Regions from separate parts of the Nonomuraea coxensis DSM 45129 genome, predicted to be linked through region 3. Evidence: riboswitches for the same ligand, from Rfam matches in the RefSeq annotation. Region 3 holds a riboswitch; each other region holds the start of a gene.

Region 1 (4,928 bases), 3.9 Mb from region 3:
CGTAACCCTGCTGGCCATAGCCTTGCTGGCCGTAACCCTGCTGGCCGTACTGCTGGTCGCCGTACTGCTGACCGTATTGGGGCTGCTGGCCGTAGCCCGGCTGGGACTGGGCCTGCTGGCCGTAGCCCTGCTGGCCGTAGTCGGGCTGGGACTGCGGCTGCTGGCCGTACTGGGGCTGCTGGCCGTAGCCCTGCTGGCCGTAGTCCGGCTGGGACTGCGGCTGCTGACCGTAGCCCTGACCGTAGTCGGGCTGGGACTGCGGCTGCTGACCGTACTGCGGCTGCTGGCCGTAGCCGGGCTGGGTGCCGTACTGGCCCGAGGAGGGCTGCTGGCCGTAGCCGGGCTGGGACTGTGGCTGCTGGCCGTATTGAGGCTGCTGACCGTAGCCGGGCTGGGACTGGGCCTGCTGGCCGTAGCCCTGGCCGTAGTCCGGCTGGGACTGCGGCTGCTGACCGTATTGAGGCTGCTGGCCGTAGCCCTGCTGCTGGCCGTACTGCGGCTGCTGGCCGTAGCCCTGCTGCTGCTGGCCGTACTGGGGCTGCTGGCCGTAGCCCTGCTGGCCGTAGTCGGGCTGGGACTGCTGCTGCTGACCGTACTGGGGCTGCTGCTGGCCGTAGCCCTGCTGCTGCTGGTTGTAGGGGGGCTGGCCGAAGGCGTCGTCCGCGCGGTAGCCGACCACGGTGGCGTCGGGGTCGGGCTCGCCGGGGTGGCGGCCCTGGTGCTGCTGGCCGTAGGGGGGATTGCCGGGCGCGGAGTTCTCGCCGGATTCGTCCTGTGGATACGGCGGCTGTCCGGTGCTCACCGTGTCACCTCGCTTCGCGTGCGCATGTGGCACGTGTCAGGGCACATGCCTGTGCTGCCCAACGTATCGACATAGGTATCAACAATCACCTTTCCAATTGGTCAAGGTCCGCGTCACCCGATGTCAGATGGAGCAGCATGCGGGTGTTGCCCAGGGTGTTCGGCTTGACGTGCTCCAGGTCGAGAAACTCGGCCACACCCTCGTCGTACGAGGCCAGGAGTTCGGCGTAGACCTCGGGTGAGACCGGTGTCCCCTGGATGGGCCGGAACCCGTGCCTGGCGAAGAATTCGATCTCAAAAGTGAGACAGAATACCCGCCGCAGACCCAGATCCTTGGCCTGCTGGATGAGCGCCTCCACGATCCGGTGGCCGATTCCCATGCCCCGGCACTCCGGATCGACGGCGACCGTGCGGACCTCGGCGAGATCCTCCCACAGGACGTGCAGGGCGCCGCATCCGGCGACCCGGCCGCCGAGGTCGGCCACCCAGAACTCCTGTACGTCCTCGTACAGCGTCACCGTGGTCTTCTCCAGGAGCCGGGGACCCGCGCCCGCGTAGGTGTCGACCAGGCGCCTGATCCCGCGGACGTCGGGCGTGCGGGCACGCCGGACCACCACCGCGGTCTCGGGCACTGTCAACTCGGCCACCTGCTCCATGGCTCTCCAGAGTACAGATGTCATTACGGCTCGGACCTAACTCCCTCAAGCGGCCCCGCTGCGGGGCCCGCCGCGGTCGTCTCCAGGCCCAGGTCCGGCGTCCGCCGACGCCAGGCAGAACCAAGGGCAAAGAGGACATAAAGTCTCTTCTGTACGCTTGATCACGAGATCACCTTGTGACCCTTCAGTTGTGAAACCTCAACAGATCAAGCAGTTCTGGTTGAGCAGGAACCGGGAGTGCATTAGTGTCCAGCGACGACGTTCCCCGCGTGTCGCGCGGGAGCCACGCCCAATTCCCGCAAGGGAAGCCGGGGACCCGCCGATGGCGCCCGCCGCACGCCATCACTGGGGTGAATCCGAATCGTTCGGTAGGGCTCCTCCGGCCCGAACCCGTCAGCTAACCCGGTAGGCGTCGAGGAAGGGAGCTGGTTGGTGAAGCGCACGCGCACGCGTGGGGACGAGAGGACGGCGGGCGGGGACGCCCGCCATCGAGAACGGTTCCGGCGGCCGTTCCGCCTCGGAGCGGCGGCCCTGCTGGCCGGCGCGTTACTGGTGGCCCCCATCGCCCCGGCGTCCGCTGAGCCCAAGCCGTCGCTCAAGGAGCTGTCGGACAAGGTCGAGAAGCTGCACGTCGAGATCGAGACGCTCACGGAGCAGTACAACGGCCAGCGGGAGAAGTACAAAACCGCCAAGAAGGCTTCGGACGCCGCGCAGAGGACCCTGGCCGACAGCCAGGCCGATCTCGCCGCCAAGCGCGCCAAGGCCGTCATGCTCGCCCAGAACGCCTACATCACCGGCGGGCTCAACCGTTCCCTCGCTTTCATGCAGTCCGACGACCCGGAGGAGTTCCTCGACCGGGCGGCGACCACGCACGCGCTGGAGACGCAGCAGAGCGAGGAGGTCAACCAGCTCCTCAAGGCCATGGACGCGGCCACCCGCGCCGAGGCCGGCGCCAAGGCCCGCATGGAGGAGCTGCGCGAGATCGTCGCCGACCTCGACGCCAAGCGCGACAAGATCACCTCACTGATCACGAGGACCGAGAGCAGCCTCTTCCGCCGCGCCCTCGGCGAGGCCGGGCGGCCCGGCACCCGCGCTGTACGGGTCAACCTGCCGATCCCCGGCACCGGCAAGGCCGCGGCGGCCGCCAGGTGGGCGCTCACGCAGCAGCTCAAGCCGTACGTGTGGGGCGCGGAAGGCCCCAACTCCTACGACTGCTCCGGCCTGGTCATGGCCGCCTTCCAGCGCGTCGGCATCTCCCTGCCGCACTACACCGGCGACCAGTGGACCGCGGGCCGGCACATCTCACGCGAGGAGATGCGCCCCGGCGACCTGGTCTTCTTCTACAGCGACCTGCATCACGTCGGCATCTACATCGGCGGCGGCATGATGGTGCACGCCCCGCGCACCGGCGACGTCGTACGGGTGGCCGCGCTCGGCAACCGGCCCTTCGCGGGCGCGGTGCGCATCGCCGACTGAGCCGGCTGAGCTGACTGAGCCGACTGAGCCGGCTGAGCCGACCGGCCACCCCGCCGGGCACAGGCGTGTCGTCAGATCAGATGAGCTGGCGGCGCGCCGCCCAGGCGACGGCCTCGATGGCCGTCGCGACGCCGATGCGATCACAGATGCCGCGCAGTCTCCGGCGTACGGTGCGCCCGCTGATGTCCAGACGTCTCCCCACCCGGTCCACCGTGACGCCCTTGGCCAGCTCGCCGAGTAAAGCCAGATCCGCGTGGCTCAGCTCAACGCCTTCAGTGAGCACTTCCATCGGGAGCCCTCCCCCCCAACAGCAGAATGTGGACCTCACAACGCGCCAAAGCCGCTCGTCTCGCAGAAGGTAAACGCATCTCCGAAAGGTCGTCAAGCGTGATAAACCCCGCCCTTGACGAGCGCTATTGACATGATCGCCCATATGTGACGTACTCGCCATATGCCGACCGGATGCTGGACGCGCGATGACCGATGTCGTTGATCAGCCCGGGGGCGGCCCTCCCTCCCCCTCGGGTCCGGCGGACGTTCTGGGTTTTGATCCCGCGGATCCCGGTTTTCTGGATGATCCCTATGCGCGTTACCACGCACTGCGCGAGCGCGGGCCGATCTTCCGTACGCCCGCCGGGCTGTTCGTCCTGACCGGTCACGAACTGTGCGGCGCCATGCTCCGCGACCCCCGCTTCGGGCACGGCCCGAATCCTGTCAATCGCGTCAATCCAGGTCAGCCCGTCGAGTCATTTCTGCGTATGGATCCGCCCGATCACACCCGGTTACGCGGTCTGGTCAGCAGGGCGTTCACGCCCCGCATGGTCGAGCGGCTGCGCCCGCGCGTCGAGGCCGTCACCGCCGGGCTGATCGCCGCGCTGCCGGAGGAGGGCGACCTGGTTTCCGGCTTCGCGTACCCGCTGCCGGTCAGGGTGATCTGCGAGATGCTGGGCGTCCCGCCGGAAGATCACGAGCGCTTCCAGGGCTGGAGCGAGACGGCCGCCCGCAGCCTTGACCCGATGCTTACAGAGGATCTGATAGCGGAAAGCGGCCGGTCCGGAAGGGAGTTTCGCGACTATTTCCGTGACCTCCTGGAGCTCCGGCGCCGGCGGCCCGGCGACGATCTGCTGAGCGCCCTCGTCCGGGTGGAGGAGCTGACCGAGGGCGAGCTGCTGGCCACCTGCGTGCTGCTGCTCGTGGCCGGCCACGAGACGACCGTCAACCTCATCGCCAACGGAGTGCTCGCCCTGGTCCGTCACGACCTGCTCAGGCACGCCGCCGAGCGGCCCCGGCCGGTCGTCGAGGAGGTGCTGCGCTACGACCCGCCGGTCCAGCTCACCGGGCGGGTGGCGCTGCGCGACGCCGAGCTCGGCGGGACGCCGGTGCCCGCGGGCACGGCCGTGGTCGCGCTGATCGGCGCGGCCAACCGCGACCCCGCGGCCTTCCCCGACCCCGACCGCTTCGACCTCGATCGTTTCGATCCCCATCGTCCAGACCCTGGCCGGTTCGATCCGGGCCGGTTCGACCCCGGCCGGTTCGACCCCGGCCGGTTCGACGTGGCGCGCGAGCCGGGGCGGCATCTCGCCTTCGGGCTCGGCATCCACTTCTGTCTCGGGGCGACCCTGGCCAGGATGGAGGGCGAGATCGCGCTCGCCGCGCTGGCCGCCGCGGCGCCCAGGATGGAGCTGCTGGATCCGGCGCCGCCGTACAGGCCGAACCTGGTGCTGCGGGGGCTCGCGAAGCTCCCTGTGCGGCTCAACCGCTGAAGGACCGGGCCCGGCCAGGGCCCGGTCGTCAGTGGGTGGGCTTGACCAGCGGGAACAGGATGGTCTCGCGGATGTTCCTGCCGGTGAACGCCATGATCATCCGGTCGATGCCCGCGCCCATGCCCCCCGTCGGCGGCATGCCGTACTCGAGGGCGGTCAGGAAGTCCTCGTCGAGCTGCATCGCCTCGGGGTCGCCCCCGGCGGCCAGCAGCGACTGCTCCACCAGCCGGTG
Region 2 (4,928 bases), 450 kb from region 3:
GCCCATGTCGCGGGTGTCGGCCAGGCCGAGCCGGTCGGCGTTCGCCAGGACGAGGTCCGCGAGGCGGTGCAGCAGCCGCCCGCGCTCGGCGCGGCCCATGCGCGGCCAGGGCCCCTCGTCGAACGCGCGCCGCGCCGCCGCGACGGCGAGGTCCACCTCGGCCGGGCCGCCGAGCGCGGCCTCGGCCCACGGCTCGCGGGTGTAGGGGTCGACGCTGGCGAAGGTCTCGCCGCTCGCCGACGCGACCTCCGCGCCGTCGATCACGTGCCCGAAGAACTCCATGTCAACCGCCCTTGCTGATCTCGTCGCGCTCGGCGAGCGTCTGGTCGCCGGCCGCCCAGTGCGTACGCGGCACCTCCCTGACGATCACCCTGATGCTCTGGGCCGGCGAGCCGATCGCCCGCTCGACGGCGGCGTGCAGCTCGTGGATGAGCGCCCGGATCGCGGCCGGGTCGCGTCCTTCCGACAGGGACACCTCGACGAGCGGCATGTCAGGACTCGCTTCCCGTGGCGGGCCGGCCCGGCAGGGGGCGGCGGATCTGCGGCTGGGTGTGGACGCGGCGGGTGGGGCCCTGCCACATGTCGATGGAGCCCGGCTCGGCGGGGTCGAAGTAGCGGGGGCGCCAGGCGTCCTCGTCGGTGATGAGGCGCACGCCCCACGAGTACTCGTACGTGATGCCCTCGGGGCCCTTGAAGTAGACGAAGACGGCCGTGGACTGGGGGTGGCGGCCGGGGCCCATCTCGATCTCGACGCCGTTGGCCTCCAGGAAGTGCCAGTTGCGCATGACGTCGTCGAGCGAGTCCACCTGGAAGTTGATGTGGCACAGGCCCGGCCGGCTGCCCTGGAAGACGGCGAGCTTGTGGTGGACCTGGTCGATGCGCATGAGGCAGGCCCAGTCGCCGATCCAGTCGGAGACGCGGGCGTTGAACAGGCCGTTCCAGAACCGGTACGCCTCACGCACGTCCGGGGCGTCCAGGCACAGGTGGCCGAACTCGGTGATGCCGGCCTCGCGGCCGTGCCGTACGGGGGCGGTGAGCGTCACCTGGTCGATGACGAGGTCGACGCGGTTGCCGAACGGGTCGTCGAAGGACAGGAAGTCGCGGACCCGGCGCGAGCGGGCCTCCTCGGCGCCGCCCCGCGCGACGGCGACGCCCGCCTTCTCCAGCTCGGTCTCGGCGGCGGCCAGCGCGTCCTCGTCGCGGACGGTGAAGCCGGAGCTGATCACGCCGGACTCGCCCTCGACCAGGGCGAGGCAGTGGTGGCGCTGGTCGGCGCGCAGGTAGGCGACGCCGTTCTCCTGGGCGGTGAGCTCCATGCCGACGACGTCGACCGCGAAGCGCGCGGCGGCGTCCAGGTCGGCGGCGCCGGAGCGGACGTAGGCGATGTCCGTCAACTCGATCATGACGACTCCTGGAGGTGGGACCAGATGCGGGCGAGGAGCTCGGGCGCGGCGGCCCGCCACGCCTCCTGCTCGGCGGGGGTGAGGGGGACGGGGGTTCCGGCCGCGGCGGCGGTGGCGTTCATGCGGGCGGCGGCCTCCAGCACCCACATGAGGGCGACGGCCTCGCCGACGCTCGCGCCGGTGGTGACCGCGCCGTTGCCCCGCATGACGAGGGCGGGGGAGTCGCCGAGCCGGTCGGCGAGCGCCCGGCCGCGGGCCCGGTCGCGGACGAGCACGGCGTCGTCGAGCACGGGCACCTCGGGCCCGAGGAAGGCTCCCTGCCCGTGCAGCGGCCGGATGGGCACCCCGGCGGCGGCGAGGGCGGTGGCGGTGGGCGGCTGCGCCCGGCAGACGGCCAGGACGCCGGGGCGGGCGCGGGCGATCTCGACGTGGATCCACGCCTCGCGCGGCGCCCCCGCGGGCAGGTCGGCGGCGTCGAGGGGGATCTCGGCGTACGGGGACGCGGCGGTGAGGGTGCCGAGGGGGACCGGCGGCGTCATCAGCAGCCGGTCGCCGCCGGTCCGGGCGGAGACGTGCCCGAACGCGGTCACCAGCCCCGCCGCCGCCAGCGCCCGCCCGGCCCTGGACAGCTCGTCCGGTAAGTGCTCCATCGGTCGCCCACCCTGCTCGCGAGATCGTTCCGAAGACAGGGAGGACAATACATGTATCTCCATACCTGTTCTAGAGGAACGGATCAGGCTCTCCCTATGCTGGAGGGCATGTCGCTTCAGCACGCGCTGCTCGGCGTCCTGGAGGCGCGCCCCATGAACGGGTACGAGCTGACCCGCTTCTTCGAGGCCGCCCCGCGCTGGGTGTGGTCGGCGCCGCAGAGCCAGATCTATCCCACGCTGCGCCAGATGGAGCAGGCCGGGCTCATCGAGGGCCAGAAGGAGATCCGGGGCACCAGGCTGAGGCGGACCGTCTACTCCATCACCGAGCGCGGCCTGGCGGAGCTGCGCGCCTGGCTCGGCACCGCCCACACCCCGCCGCCGGCGCGGGACGCGTTCTTCCTCCAGGCGCTGTTCTTCGACATGATCGAGCCGGACCGGGCGGCGTCGGTGCTCAAGGCGTTCATCGCCGAGCAGGAGCAGCTCGCCGCCGAGTGGCGGGCGCACAGGGAGGCGCTGCTGGCCAAGGACACGCCCCTGCTCAAGGAGCGGCTGAAGAACCGCCCCGCGGGCGAGCACGACCGCATCGCCGCGCTGAAGGCGCACGTCTTCGCGGGCCAGATCGCCGTCGCGACGGCCCGCGCCGCGTGGGCCCGCGAGAGCCTGCGGCTGCTGGAGGAGCCCACGCCGCCCTGACGGGCGGGGCCGCCGACGCCGACGAGCGCGCGTCCCCGGGCGAAAGGGACACGCGCTCGTACGTGCGGAAGGTCAGGGGGCGTGCGGGAGGGAGGTCAGGAGGCGTACTCGGGGTAGCCGTAGCCGACGACCTGCGACTTCGGCCGGACGCGCTCCTCCACCTTGCCGTTGCCGGTGTTGCCCTCGATGGTGGAGATGGTGCCGTTCTGGTTGTCCTTCACGACGAACCCGACGTGGTCGATGGCGTCGAGGCTCTTGCTGCCGTCCCAGGCGAAGAAGACCACCGCGCCGGGCTTGGCGAGGGTGCCGAAGCGGTCGTTGGCCTTGAACCACTTGGCGTGGGTGACGGTGTAGGCGTCCCAGCCGACCTGGGGGCGGGCGCCCGTCTTCTCGCCGACCCAGGAGACGAACATCGCGCACCAGGGGGCGTTGAGGTAGCCGGCGGGGGTGCCGCCGTCGCGGGCGATGGTCTCGGCGGCCCGCTGCGAGGCGGCGTACCACTGCTGGTACGGGGTGCCGCCGCCGGCGGAGTTCTCGCTGGTGCCCACCTGGGAGCGGGCCACGGCCAGCACCTGGTCGGCGGTGACCTGGATCCTGCTCTCCTGGGCGCGGGCGCGGGGGGCGGAGCGTTCCGCGGGGTTGTTGAGGGTGCTGCCGCCGTGCTGCCCGGTGACCGGAGGGGTGTCGGCGTACGCGGCCTGCGAGCCGAACGTGGCGGCGGCCACGGTCGCGCCGATGACGGCGAGGCTCAGCTTTTGGGCAGCGGTGAAGCGGTGCTTGGCCATCGAGGGGGTTACTCCTTGCTTCCATGCCGCTTACCGGGTTAGCTGACGGGTTCGGACGTGGAAGCTGTCCTACGGCACGTGGTGCCGATTCACCCCGAAGGACGTGGGTCCCCGGTTCCGCGCGTGGCGGATTCAGCGGTCACAGGACGATCCTGTGATGTGATCTCACTTGCGATGGTCAGACATAATCCGACAAAACGGACTTATGCCCTGAGGTGCACCATAAGGTAATACACACGGCAAGAGATTACAACTCCATAAAAGCCAGGTCAGGAGAGCTGTTGCCGGGCGTCGGCGAGGAGCACCATCATGGCAAGGGACTCGTCAAGCGGCATGATCGCCGATTCGGTCCGCCCCTCGGCCACGGCGGCCCGCACCTCGCGCACCTCGCCCGCGTAGCCGTTGTCGGCCGGATCGAGCACGTGCTCCTCGGGCTCCATGCCGGGCGCGGACAGCACGATCCGCTGCGGCGCCCAGAACGCCGCCGGGATCTCCGCCCGCATGCCGGTGCCCACGACGTGGGCGGAGTTGGGGTAGTGCGCGAGCAACGAGGTCGCCACCACGGCGTGCCGCCCCCCGGCGTACGTCAGCAGCCCGGCCGCCTCCGCGTCCACGCCGCTGGGCGCGAGGGAGCCCGTGACCCGCAGGCTCTCCGGCATCCCGAGCAGCAGCTGCGCCAGCCCGAACGGGTAGATGCCGAGGTCGAGCAGCGCGCCGCCGCCCAGTTCCGGCGCCCACAGCCGGTGCGCGGCGTCATAGGGGTGCGCGAAGCCGAAGGACGCCTGCACCGAGCGGATCTCCCCGAAGCGCTCGTCGGAGGCGATCAGGCGGATCAGCGGGTTGAACCGCATCCACATGGCCTCCATGAGGAAGACGCCCGCCTCACGCGCCAGGCGCACCATCGTCTCGGCGTCGGCCACGCTCGCCGCGAGCGGCTTCTCGCACAGCACGGCCTTGCCGTTCGCGATGGCGGCCGCCGCCACCGGGAGGTGCTGGGCGTGCGGCGTGGCGACGTAGACCGCGTCCACGGCCGGGTCGGCGCACAGGTGCTCGTAGGAGCCGTACGCCGACTCCGCGCCCAGCGTCGCGGCCAGCGCCCGCGCCCGCCCGAGGTCGCGGGAGCCGACGGCGGCCACCCGCATGCCCGGCTCGGCCGCGATGGCCGCCCCCACGGTCTGAGCGATGCCGCCGGTCGCCGCTATGCCCCACGCAAAATCTCGCACAAGGCGAGATCGTAGAGGGTTCAGGCGCCGTTGAACGTGTCGGGGTCCGGCCCGAGGCGCTTGCCCTGGTTGAGCGCCCCGATGGCGGCCATGTCCTCGGCGTCCAGGATGAAGCCGAACACGTCGATGTTCTCCTTGATCCGCGACGGCGTGACCGACTTGGGGATCACCACG
Region 3 (4,928 bases):
GCACGCTACCTGTACCGGCCGCCGCACACGCGCGAGCGCAGCGAGGAGGTTGCCGCAGAGCGTGCGGCGCAGACGGCCTGGCGCGCCGACGGGGACAAGTTCGCGCTTGCCGTCTGCCGGCCCGGTGAGCCCGGCCTCCTTGGCGAAGTGAGTCTCAAACTGGCCGATGCCCGCGCCGCCCAGGCCGAGATCGGCTGGACTCTCGACCCACGTCACCAGGGGCACGGCTACGCGACCGAGGCAGCCGCGGCGCTGGCCAGGCTCGCCTTCGACAAGCTGGGCGTGCACCGGCTCTACGCACGGCTGGATGTGGAGAACACCGGGTCCGTGCGGGTCTGCGAACGCCTCGGGATGCGCCGGGAGGCGCACCTGGTCGAGAACGACCTCGACGGGGATCGCTGGGGCAGCGAGTACATCTACGCGGCACTGTCCGCGGATCTCGGCGGTCGATCAGGCGATTGAGCCCGACGCCGCCTGCGGTTCGCGATCGGCGGGCTACCGCTGATCAGTGCACTCGGCCTCCAACCAGTCGCTGTCGCAGCTGGTGGAATCTCCGATCACCTGACATGTGGCCTGCCCCCGGCTGGGATTGCGATCAGGGAGTGGAAGCCGCTTCGCGTTCGGCGAGGTACTCGTCGAGGAGGGTGAACAGGGTGTCGATGACGAGTTCTTCCTGATCGGCGGAGAGCTCCCAGTGGTCCCAGGTGGCGAGAGCGATGTGGCGTACCTGTCCTGACCAGTGGTGACTGCAGGTCTCGCCGCGACGGGCGATGAGCCATTCCGTCCACCCCCGCAGGCCAGGGCCGCCGTGGCGCTTGGCGTGCTGGTCATAGCCTTCAAGGAATGCCTCCAGGCCTGCCAGTCGACCGCCGATGACGAACATCCCTAGGCGGCGTCTGATGGTGGCGAAGTACTCGCGCTCGCTCATCTGGGTGAGGGGCTTGGTCATGAACGATGTTCTCACCTGCCCAAGGCGCTCGGCAGGCGGATCGAGGAGCAGGTCACGCTGATGCGCCGGCTCTGGCCCATCTCGCCATCGGCACGATGCGGGCGGGCCGTGGCCGCCGCGCTCGGACCGGAACGCGGCTGAGAGCACACCGGCACGTTACCTTCGCCGCCCGTCATGAGGATTTCGTGACCGGGGAATTACGCAGGTCAGAGGGGTGTTGTACAGTTCCGTGGGCAGGCCCAGACCTCAGCCTTGGAGCGAGTGACCAGAGGGCCGCGCTCACCTGCGTCCGCATCGCGGGCGCCGCGTTCGATCCCACTCCCACCGCGGGCGTCCGATGCCCGTGGCCGCTGAATCCGCCACTGGCGGAACCGGGGACCCGTTCTCCACCGGGGTGAATCGGCACGTCCGCGTGCCGTAGGGCAGCTTCCGCACGCCCGAACCCGTCAGCTAACCCGGTAAGCGGCATGGAAGCGCAAAGGAGCAGTCCCTTCATGGCCATCAGCCGTTTCATCCGTGCCCCGAAGCTGAACGCCGCCAAGCTGGCGCTGAGCGGCGCCCTCGCCGTCTCCGCCCTGGGCGCCACCGCCGCCGTGACCGCGGCCGCCGACAGTGCTCCCGCGCGGCCCGCGGCCGCCGCCGCCGCCCAGCAGGGCGTCAGCAACCGCGACGCGCGCGTGAACGTCACCGCCCAGCAGGTCCTTGACCTCGCCCGCGCCCAGGTGGGCACGTCCGAGAACACCGCCGGCGGCGGCACCAAGTTCCAGCGCTGGTACGCCGACTCGGCCCGCGCCGGCGAGACCGTCGTGCGCGACGGCGGCAACAGGAACGCCTACCTGAACGCCCCCTGGTGCTCGATGTTCGTCTCCTGGGTCGGCGAGGAGAGCGGCGCCCGCTCGCAGGTCGGCTGGGACGCCTACACCGTCGCCCACGCCAAGTGGTTCGCCGCCAACGACCGCTGGGGCAGCGAGGCCAGGCCCGGCGCCGTCGTGTTCTTCTCCTGGAGCGGCAGCAAGAGCCTGAGCGCCATCGACCACGTCGGTTTCGTCGTCAAGGACAACGGCGACGGCACGATCTCCACGATCGAGGGCAACACGGGCAATGGCAAGGTCGAGGAGCGGGTCCGCCCGACCTCGCAGGTCGCCGGCTACGGCTACCCGAACTACGCCGCCTGACCCTCCTCGATCCTCGGGCTCACTCCTCGGGCGGCCAGTTGCGCAGCACGGAGTCGAGGGCGTCGAGGGTTCTCGCCCAGGACACGTCCGCCTCGCGCGCGGTGCGGCTGAAGCCGCCCTGCGTCTCCAGGCTGACGAAGCCGTGGAAGGTGCTGTGCAGCATGCGCACGGCGTCGGTCTGGGCGGGCTCGGGCAGGTCGTAGCCGCGCAGGATGGCCCGGGTCATCTCGGCGTGCCTGCGGGCGGCGCTGGCGTGGGCGGTCTCGTCGTCGAGTTGGATCTGCGCGGCGGCGTACCTGCCGGGGTGTTCCTTGGCGTAGCCGCGGTAGGCGTCGGCGAAGGCCACCAGGGCGTCCTTGCCGGCGCGGCCGGCGAGGGCGGCGGCGGCCCGCTCGGCGAGCTCGGCCAGCCCCAGGACGGCCACCCGTACGCGCAGCTCCTGGACGTCCCTGACGTGGGAGTACAGCGCGGCGGGCTTGACCCCGAAGCGGCGGGCGAGCGCCGAGACCGTCACGCCGACCTCGCCTGCTCCCTCTACCTGCGCGGCCGGAAGGAGGCCGCGGGCGGCGGCGTCGTGGACGAGTCCCTCACCCTGGACGACAAGCTCGCCCGCACCCGGCGAAACCTGGACGCCTTCCTGGACAAGGTGGCCGCGTGACCCCCGGTCAGCGCGCGCCCGTCCGGAAGGCGTCCGGAACGAGGCGCGGTAGGACTGCGGCGTGACGCCGGCCACGGCCTTGAACCGCTCGCGGAACGCCGTGGCCGATTTGTCGTTCTACGCGCCCGGCTGCGGGGGGCCGCCCCCGCCGGTCAGCCGCGCGCCGAAGGACCGGAGCGCGGCGCGGAAACGGGCCGGCTCCTCGACGGTGAAGGGGGCGTCCAGGAACGCGAGGCTGAGCAGCAGCCACTGCCAGGTGTCGAGCGCCAGCACGGCCCTGGTCCGCCGCTCCCCCAGTGCCTCCAGGTCGGCGTCCTGGTAGGCGAACGCGTCGGCGACGTCGGCCAGGGGCGCCTCGACGGTGAGGACGACGCGCTCGCGGTCCTTGCCGAGGCCCTGGCGCAGGTAGTCGAGCGCGGTGCCGGCGGGCAGGGGGCGGGGCTCGTACGTGCTGGTGGAGACGCGCAGGCCGGTGACGCGGTCGAGGCGGAAGACCCGCCAGTCGTCCTTGGCGGTGTCCCACGCGAGCAGGTACCAGCGCAGGTTGTGGTGCACGTGCCGGTAGGGCTCCGCCCGGCGGGAGGTGACCGCGCCGTCCTTGCCGGTGTAGTCGAAGGCGACGACGAGCCGGCGCTGGATCGCCTCGGCCAGCTCGGCCAGGACGTCGGCGCTGACGCTCGGAGCCCGCGTGGCGCTCGTCTCGAGGCTCGCCCGCAGGTGGGAGGCCCGGTGCCGCAGCCGCTTCGGCAGGTACTGGTCGACCTTGCCGTAGGCGCGGGTGGCGGCCTCGTCCACGCTGCCCCCGGCGGCGCGGCCCGTCGCGGCGAGGGTGGCGAGCCCGAGGAGGGTGGCGATCGCCTCGTCGTCGTCGAGCACGAGCGGCGGCAGCGCGCCGCCCGCGACGAGCCGGTAGTGGCCGCCGGGGCCGGGGCGGGTCCGCACCGGGTAGCCGTAGGCGCGCAGGCGGTCGACGTCGCGGCGCAGGGTGCGGGGGCTGACGTCGAGCCGGGCGACGAGCTCGTCGGCGGTGAACGCCCTTCCGGTCTGCAACGTGGCCAGCAGGGCGAGGATGCGCTGGGTGACGTCCGCCATGTCCCCCAGTCTTCCCCGGGACGCGGTCAGGATGTGGCCACATCTGTTCGTAGCGTCGTCCGCATGCCGAAGTTCATCCGCATCCGGGGCGCCCGGACCAACAACCTGAAGAGCCTGGACGTGGACATCCAGCGCGGCCGGCTGACCGTGTTCGTCGGGGTGTCGGGGTCGGGCAAGTCGTCGCTGGTGTTCGACACGATCGCCGCGGAGGCGGGACACCAGCTCAACGAGACGTTCCCGCCGTTCACCCGCAACCGGCTGCCCCGGTGGACCCGTCCCGAGACCGACGAGATCGGCGGGCTCTCCCCTGTCGTGCTGATCGACCAGCGCAGGATCGGCGGGAACGCCCGCTCCACGGTCGGCACCATCACCGACACCTGGACGTACCTGCGGCTGCTGTTCTCCCGGGCCGGCACTCCGCACGTGGGCGAGTCCAACCGGTTCTCCTTCAACGACCCCGCCGGCATGTGCCCGTCCTGCTCCGGGCTCGGCGAGATCGTCGTGAGCGCCGTCGAACGGTTCCTGGACCTGGACAGGTCCCTCGCCGAAGGGGCGATCCTGCTGCCGGGGTTCGGCAACGGCGGCTACTGGTACTCCCAGTACGCCGACATCGGCGCCTTCGACCCCGGCACCCCGCTCCGCGACTGGACGCCCGACGAGCGCGCGGCCCTGCTGTACGGCGGCGAGCACGCCGCCCGGCTCGGCACCCGGCCGCCGAAGGACTACGAGGGCGTGGTGGAGCGCTTCGAACGCATCTACCTGCACACCTCCGACGACCTGTCCGACCGCAAGCGGGAGACCATCGAGCGTTTCACCCGGTCGCAGACCTGCCCCGACTGCCATGGCGACCGCCTCAACGAGGCCGCCCGCGCCGTCACCGTCCTCGGCCGCACGATCGGCGAGCTGGCCCGCATGGAGATCACCGAGCTCGCCGGCCTGGTGGACGAGGTGCGGGACCCGGCCGTCGCGCCCGTCGTGGCGGCCCTCGGCGACAAGCTGCGCGCCATGATCACCATCGGGCTCGGCTACCTGCACCTCGGCCGCGCCACCCCCA
Region 4 (4,928 bases), 1.7 Mb from region 3:
CGCGCTCGCCCACGACGCCTCGTGGCCGTGGGTGAGCATCACCACCCGCCGCGCGCCGGCCCGGCGCAGGTGCGGCGCGAGCAGGCCGAGGGGCGCCGCCGCGCCGAAGACGACGGTCTCGGCCCCGTGCTCGGCCACCAGCCTGGCGGCCCTGCGCGCCACGTCGGGGGTCGGCAGCATGAGCCGCGTCGGGTGCCGGACGACCGGGTACGGCTGGCGCCGGTCGAACTCCTCGCAGCCCGGCCAGGCGGGGGCGTAGACCGCGACGCCCGGTGTGCGGAGCGCGAGCCCGTGCACGAACGACTGGATCCCGCCCGGCCGCGGCGGGAAGTCGTTCGTGACGACGACCACCCTGGTGTCGGGGCCTGTGCCGGAGGGGGTCACGGCGCGGGGACGCCGTTCAGTCTCGCCCACGCGCGGGCCAGGGCGATGCGTTCGGGACCGGAGGGATGGGAGGCATAGAGGACATATTCCACCGCATCGGGTGACAAGTCGGAAATGTTGGAAATGGCGAGGCGTTTCTGCATCGCCACGAACGTCGCCGGGTCTCTCGTCAGCTCCAGCGCGTGCAGGTCGGCCCGCGCCTCGACGTGCCGGCTGACGACGTTCTGGACGGGGCCGGCGAGGAGGGTGCCGACACTCATCAGGCCCAGGAGCGCGCCGGCCGCGCGGGGATCGGCGATCGAGGGGACGGCGGCGCGGCGGCGTACCAGGTCGAAGATCAGGAACAGCAGGACGGCGCCCAGCGCCGCGCCCAGGCCGGCGAGGAGCGTGCCGTGCAGGACGTCGTCGTGCCCGGCGTGGCCCAGCTCGTGCGCGACCACCAGCTCCACCTCCGGCTCCGGGGCCCGCAGCAGCGTGTCGTAGACGACGACGCGGCGGGTGGCGCCGAAGCCGGAGACGTAGGCGTTGAGCGCCGTCGTCCGGCGCGAGGCGTCGGCGACCAGCACGTCCTCCACCGGCACGCCGTCCCGGGCGGCCATCTCCAGCAGGCTCGTGCGCAGCGGGCCCTCGCGCATGGGGGTGAAGTCATTGAACAGCGGCTCGACCACCACGGGGTAGACGAACGAGGCCGCCACCGTGAGCGCGAACGCGCCCGTGGCCGCCGGGATCCACCAGCGCCGGAACCGGCGCGCCAGCGCCACCAGCACCGTGGTGGTCAGGGCGAGCAGGAACGTCTCCACGGCCGCGTTCTTCAGCCGGTCGGCGGTCCAGGACGGCCAGGTCTGGGTGGACAGGCCGTACTCCCTCAGGATCGACTCGAACCACATGCCGAGCGGCCAGCGGAGCGCCAGCGTGGCCGCGGTGATCACCACCACGCCCAGGATCACCCGCAGCCACCACGGGCCGCGCAGCCACCCGGTCGCCCGCGCGCCGAGCGGGGTGGCGACCAGGAGGGCCGCGACGAGGACCGTCAACGCCAGGGAGAGGTAGCTCGGGAGGCTCGTCGCGGCGTCGAACGCCTGGGCGCGGGCGAGCTGGGCGGCGGTGAAGTCGCGGGCCGGGTCGGGCGGGTCCGTGACGGCCGGCGCCCGCCAGGGCGTGGCGAAGGCGGCCACGGCCAGGATCAGGGCGGCGAGGGCGGCCAGGGCGAGCGCGGCCTGGCGGCGCAGGCGGCCCTCGTCGTCCTGGCGGTCGTCGTCGTCCTTGCCGTCATAGGCGGGCCCGCCGCTCACGGCCCGATCACCGCCGTCGTCCACGGACCGGGCGATGCCGTCGTCCGCGGACCGGTGACCGCCGTCGTCCGCAGACCGGTGACCGCCGTCGTCCGCAGACCGAGCGCCGCCGTCGGCGGGGTCGCCGGTCGGGGGCCGGCCCGTCCTGGGCGTGGCGCCGTCCGTGTCCTGCCGTTCGCTCATCTGCCTCCCCCTCTTATCCGAGCTGTTCGCGCACGTACGCGCGCCACCGTGCCGTCAGCGTGGCCGTGGAGAGCCCGAGCCCGGCGAGCGCCCGGTCGGCGCCGATCACCTGGGCCTCACGGTAAAGCCGTACCAGGCTCCCCTCACCGAACCGGTCCGCGAGGAAGCGACACGCCAGCCAGGCCTCCTGGTACGCCCGCGCGAGCCGCGCCGGGTCGCTCCCGTCGGCGGCGAAGGCGGCGGAGCCGGGCAGTGCGCCGGGCAGACGTCCGGCGCGCACCTCGTCCGCCAGCTCGGCGGCGGCCGTGCGCACCGGCAGCCCCGAGTCGCGGTAGCCGACGTAGTCGGCGAAGCCCTCGTACAGCCAGACCGGGAGGCGGTCGGTGCCGGCGGCGACGTGGGTGAGCTCGTGGGCCAGGACGACGTCCCTGCCGGTGGGGTTGAGGCGGGCGAAGACCTCGGGGACGACGATCACCCGGTCGCCGTCGGCCAGCGCGGCCAGCCCGTCGATCGGGCCCGTCCCGGCCAGGCGGGCCGCCTCGGCGGCCGAGGCGGGGACGACGACGAGAGGGCGTACGGGCTCGCCGAGGACCGCCCCGACGCGGAGCGCGGCGGCGTCGGCCAGCCGCGCCAGCTCGGCGAGCGAGACGGACGAGGCGGACACAGCGGGCGGGGCCGGCGAGGCGGGCGGGGCCGGCTCGGAAGTCTGCCCGACGACCACCGATCGCGTCCCTCGGACGGTGACGGTCTCCCCCGGCCACGGACCGGGCGCCGCGCCCTGAGGCGGCGCGGGAGCGGGCGCGAGCGGCGCGCTCGCGGCCGGGACGACGGCGAGGGCGGCGAGGAGCGGCACCAGGAGCACGAGGGCCGCCGGTGCGGCTCGCCGGCGTCGGCTCACCTGCTCGGACACGATGCACGATGGTAGCCGGGCGGGACGGGTGCCCGGGTGCGGAAAGGCGACAGCCCCGCCCGATCCCGTACGGGGATCGGGGCGGGGCTGTGGTCACATACCGGGACGTACCGCGCCGACGAAGGACGATTTACGCCATCCGCTCAGCTTGTCGATGCGCACCCGTTCGCCGGTCCTGGGCGAGTGGATCATCTTGCCCTTGCCGACGTACATGCCTACGTGGCCGAGCCCGCTGAAGAACATCAGGTCGCCTGGCTTGAGCTTCTTCCAGGAGACCTTCGTCCGGGTGCGGGCGAACTGGCTGCTCGCCACGCGCGGGAGCCTGACCCCGGCCTTCTTCCAGGCGTACTGGACGAGTCCGGAGCAGTCGAACGAGCCGGGACCCGTGCCGCCGTAGCGGTAGGGGTCGCCGATCTGGTTCTTGGCCACGGCGACGGCCCGGTGGGCCTTCGCCTGCTGCCGAGCGACCTTGCGCGCCTTGGCCGACCTGGCGGTCTTGACGGCTTTGGCGGTCTTGGCCGACTTCGACGACGTCGTGATGGTCTGCACCGTGGTCGCCGAGGTGATGGCCGCGTCGCTCGTCGTCGCCGCCTGAGCCGTCGGGGCATGGAGGATGGCGCCTCCGGCCGTCACGGTCATGGTGAGCGCCACGCCACCGAGGGCAAGGCGGGACAGACGGGGGTTGTGCGGGGAGGTAGACAGGATTTCTCCTTGAGACTTCCACGAACGCCTACCGGGTTAGCTGACGGATTCGGGCCTGGAAGTAGCCCTACGGCGCTTTCGAGCAGCGCCGATTCACCCCTGATCCCCTAGGGAGTGGGATCGGTGGTTCCCCGGCTCCGTGCTCCTGGCCGCACGGATTCGGCAGGTCGCCGCCCCTGCGAGGTGTCCTCAAGGGGATGTGCGGGGGGCGACCGGCGGATGAAGATCGCGGCGACATGGCGTGTCACCGCGAGGCCAGAAGCTACGCCGACAGGTCACGGATCGGCAAAGCGGACGGCGGCTTGTCAAGATCAGACAGGGGGTCGAGTCAGGACGGAAACCCCTGCTGGAACCCCGAGCTCCGTTACCGGAATGTGACCATACTCACACTTCTCAGAACACAGCCGAGTAAGGTGTGATTTGCCGGGTTTATGGCAGTTTGAGGGGCGTCAAGGGCGGATGGCGCCGACGAGCCGCCGCCCGTACGCGGACAGCTTGACGATCTTCACGACGTCGCCCGTCTGAGGCGCGTGCACGATCTGCCCGTTGCCCGCGTAGATGCTGACGTGTCCCAGCCCCTCGCTGAAGATCAGGTCACCGGGCTGGAGCGCGTCCAGGCTCACCCGGCGGCTCGCCCCCCACGCCCACTGCTGCCACGTCGTACGCGGCAGCGAGACGCCCGCGGCCCGCCAGGACGCCTGCGTCAGGCCGGAGCAGTCCCAGCCGCCCGGGCCCGTCCCGCCGAACACGTACGGCTTGCCGACCTGCGCGTAGGCGAAGCGCAGCACCGTGGCCGCGTTCCCCGACGCCGAGCCGGTGTACTTCACGCCGGCGCTGTTGGGGTTGCCGGGGTTGTAGGCGTTCAGCTTCTCCAGCAGCTTCTTCTGCTGGGCGATGAGCCTGAGGATCTCCGCGCGTTCCTTCTGGACCCCGTCGCGTTCCTTGTCGGCCACTTCCAGGGCCTTCTCCGCCTTGTCCCGCTCCGCCTTGAGCCCGCGGTTCTCCCGGTCGAAGGCGTTCAGCTTCTCGGCCCGCTCCTTGGAGACCTGGCCGGTCAGCGCGAGGCGGGCGAGGAAGTCGTCGGGGTCGTCGGCGCCGAGGAATCCCGGCAGGGACGTGATGTCGCCGCCGAGCTGGTAGCTGTCGACGGCCATGGTGATCACCTGCGCGCGCAGGTCGGCGACGGTGGCCAGCTTGCGCTTGTAGCTGTCGTTGAGGCCGGTGTAGGTGGATTTCGCCTTCTTGTACCGCTCGGTGGCCGTGTTGTAGCGGTCGACGACCTTGTCCGCCTTGTCGTTGAGCTTCTCCAGCTTGGCCTTGGCCTGGGCGAGGGTGGGTCTGGGATCGGCGATCGCGGCCCCGGTGGGGGAAAGCACCAGTCCGAACACGATCCCCGCGGCCACCGGCACCCGGCCAAACCTCACTGCGTCGCCTCCCAGGGGGTAAACATCTGGGGC

The links. Region 3 has a riboswitch for cyclic di-AMP ahead of Nocox_RS22930 (CHAP domain-containing protein). Riboswitches for the same ligand answer to the same signal wherever they lie in the genome.
Region 1: another riboswitch for cyclic di-AMP. It lies ahead of Nocox_RS43865 (C40 family peptidase); the one in region 3 lies ahead of Nocox_RS22930 (CHAP domain-containing protein).
Region 2: another riboswitch for cyclic di-AMP. It lies ahead of Nocox_RS25135 (CHAP domain-containing protein); the one in region 3 lies ahead of Nocox_RS22930 (CHAP domain-containing protein).
Region 4: another riboswitch for cyclic di-AMP. It lies ahead of Nocox_RS14770 (C40 family peptidase); the one in region 3 lies ahead of Nocox_RS22930 (CHAP domain-containing protein).

The regions. Positions count from the first base shown of each region.
Region 1 is NZ_CP068985.1:8,757,983-8,762,910, forward strand. Features, by position in the region: gene Nocox_RS41050 (RDD family protein) at 1-802, opposite strand, end outside; gene Nocox_RS41055 (amino-acid N-acetyltransferase) at 888-1,457, opposite strand; cyclic di-AMP (ydaO/yuaA leader) riboswitch at 1,734-1,884, shown strand; gene Nocox_RS43865 (C40 family peptidase) at 1,890-2,933, shown strand; gene Nocox_RS41065 (LuxR C-terminal-related transcriptional regulator) at 3,010-3,222, opposite strand; gene Nocox_RS41070 (cytochrome P450) at 3,692-4,696, shown strand; gene lysX (bifunctional lysylphosphatidylglycerol synthetase/lysine--tRNA ligase LysX) at 4,725-4,928, opposite strand, start outside.
Region 2 is NZ_CP068985.1:5,321,264-5,326,191, reverse strand. Features, by position in the region: gene Nocox_RS25160 (aldehyde dehydrogenase) at 1-282, opposite strand, end outside; gene Nocox_RS25155 (tautomerase family protein) at 284-490, opposite strand; gene Nocox_RS25150 (VOC family protein) at 492-1,403, opposite strand; gene Nocox_RS25145 (class II aldolase/adducin family protein) at 1,400-2,053, opposite strand; gene Nocox_RS25140 (PadR family transcriptional regulator) at 2,162-2,746, shown strand; gene Nocox_RS25135 (CHAP domain-containing protein) at 2,842-3,531, opposite strand; cyclic di-AMP (ydaO/yuaA leader) riboswitch at 3,544-3,679, opposite strand; gene Nocox_RS25130 (Gfo/Idh/MocA family protein) at 3,801-4,754, opposite strand; gene Nocox_RS25125 (aldo/keto reductase) at 4,775-4,928, opposite strand, start outside.
Region 3 is NZ_CP068985.1:4,874,003-4,878,930, forward strand. Features, by position in the region: gene Nocox_RS22920 (GNAT family N-acetyltransferase) at 1-462, shown strand, start outside; gene Nocox_RS22925 (hypothetical protein) at 596-949, opposite strand; cyclic di-AMP (ydaO/yuaA leader) riboswitch at 1,288-1,429, shown strand; gene Nocox_RS22930 (CHAP domain-containing protein) at 1,444-2,124, shown strand; gene Nocox_RS22935 (TetR-like C-terminal domain-containing protein) at 2,144-2,638, opposite strand; gene Nocox_RS22940 (FBP domain-containing protein) at 2,579-2,782, shown strand; gene Nocox_RS22945 (helix-turn-helix transcriptional regulator) at 2,900-3,874, opposite strand; gene Nocox_RS22950 (ATP-binding cassette domain-containing protein) at 3,938-4,928, shown strand, end outside.
Region 4 is NZ_CP068985.1:3,174,719-3,179,646, reverse strand. Features, by position in the region: gene Nocox_RS14785 (glycosyltransferase family 4 protein) at 1-384, opposite strand, end outside; gene Nocox_RS14780 (M48 family metallopeptidase) at 381-1,859, opposite strand; gene Nocox_RS14775 (gluzincin family metallopeptidase) at 1,873-2,769, opposite strand; gene Nocox_RS14770 (C40 family peptidase) at 2,863-3,420, opposite strand; cyclic di-AMP (ydaO/yuaA leader) riboswitch at 3,482-3,646, opposite strand; gene Nocox_RS14765 (C40 family peptidase) at 3,921-4,895, opposite strand.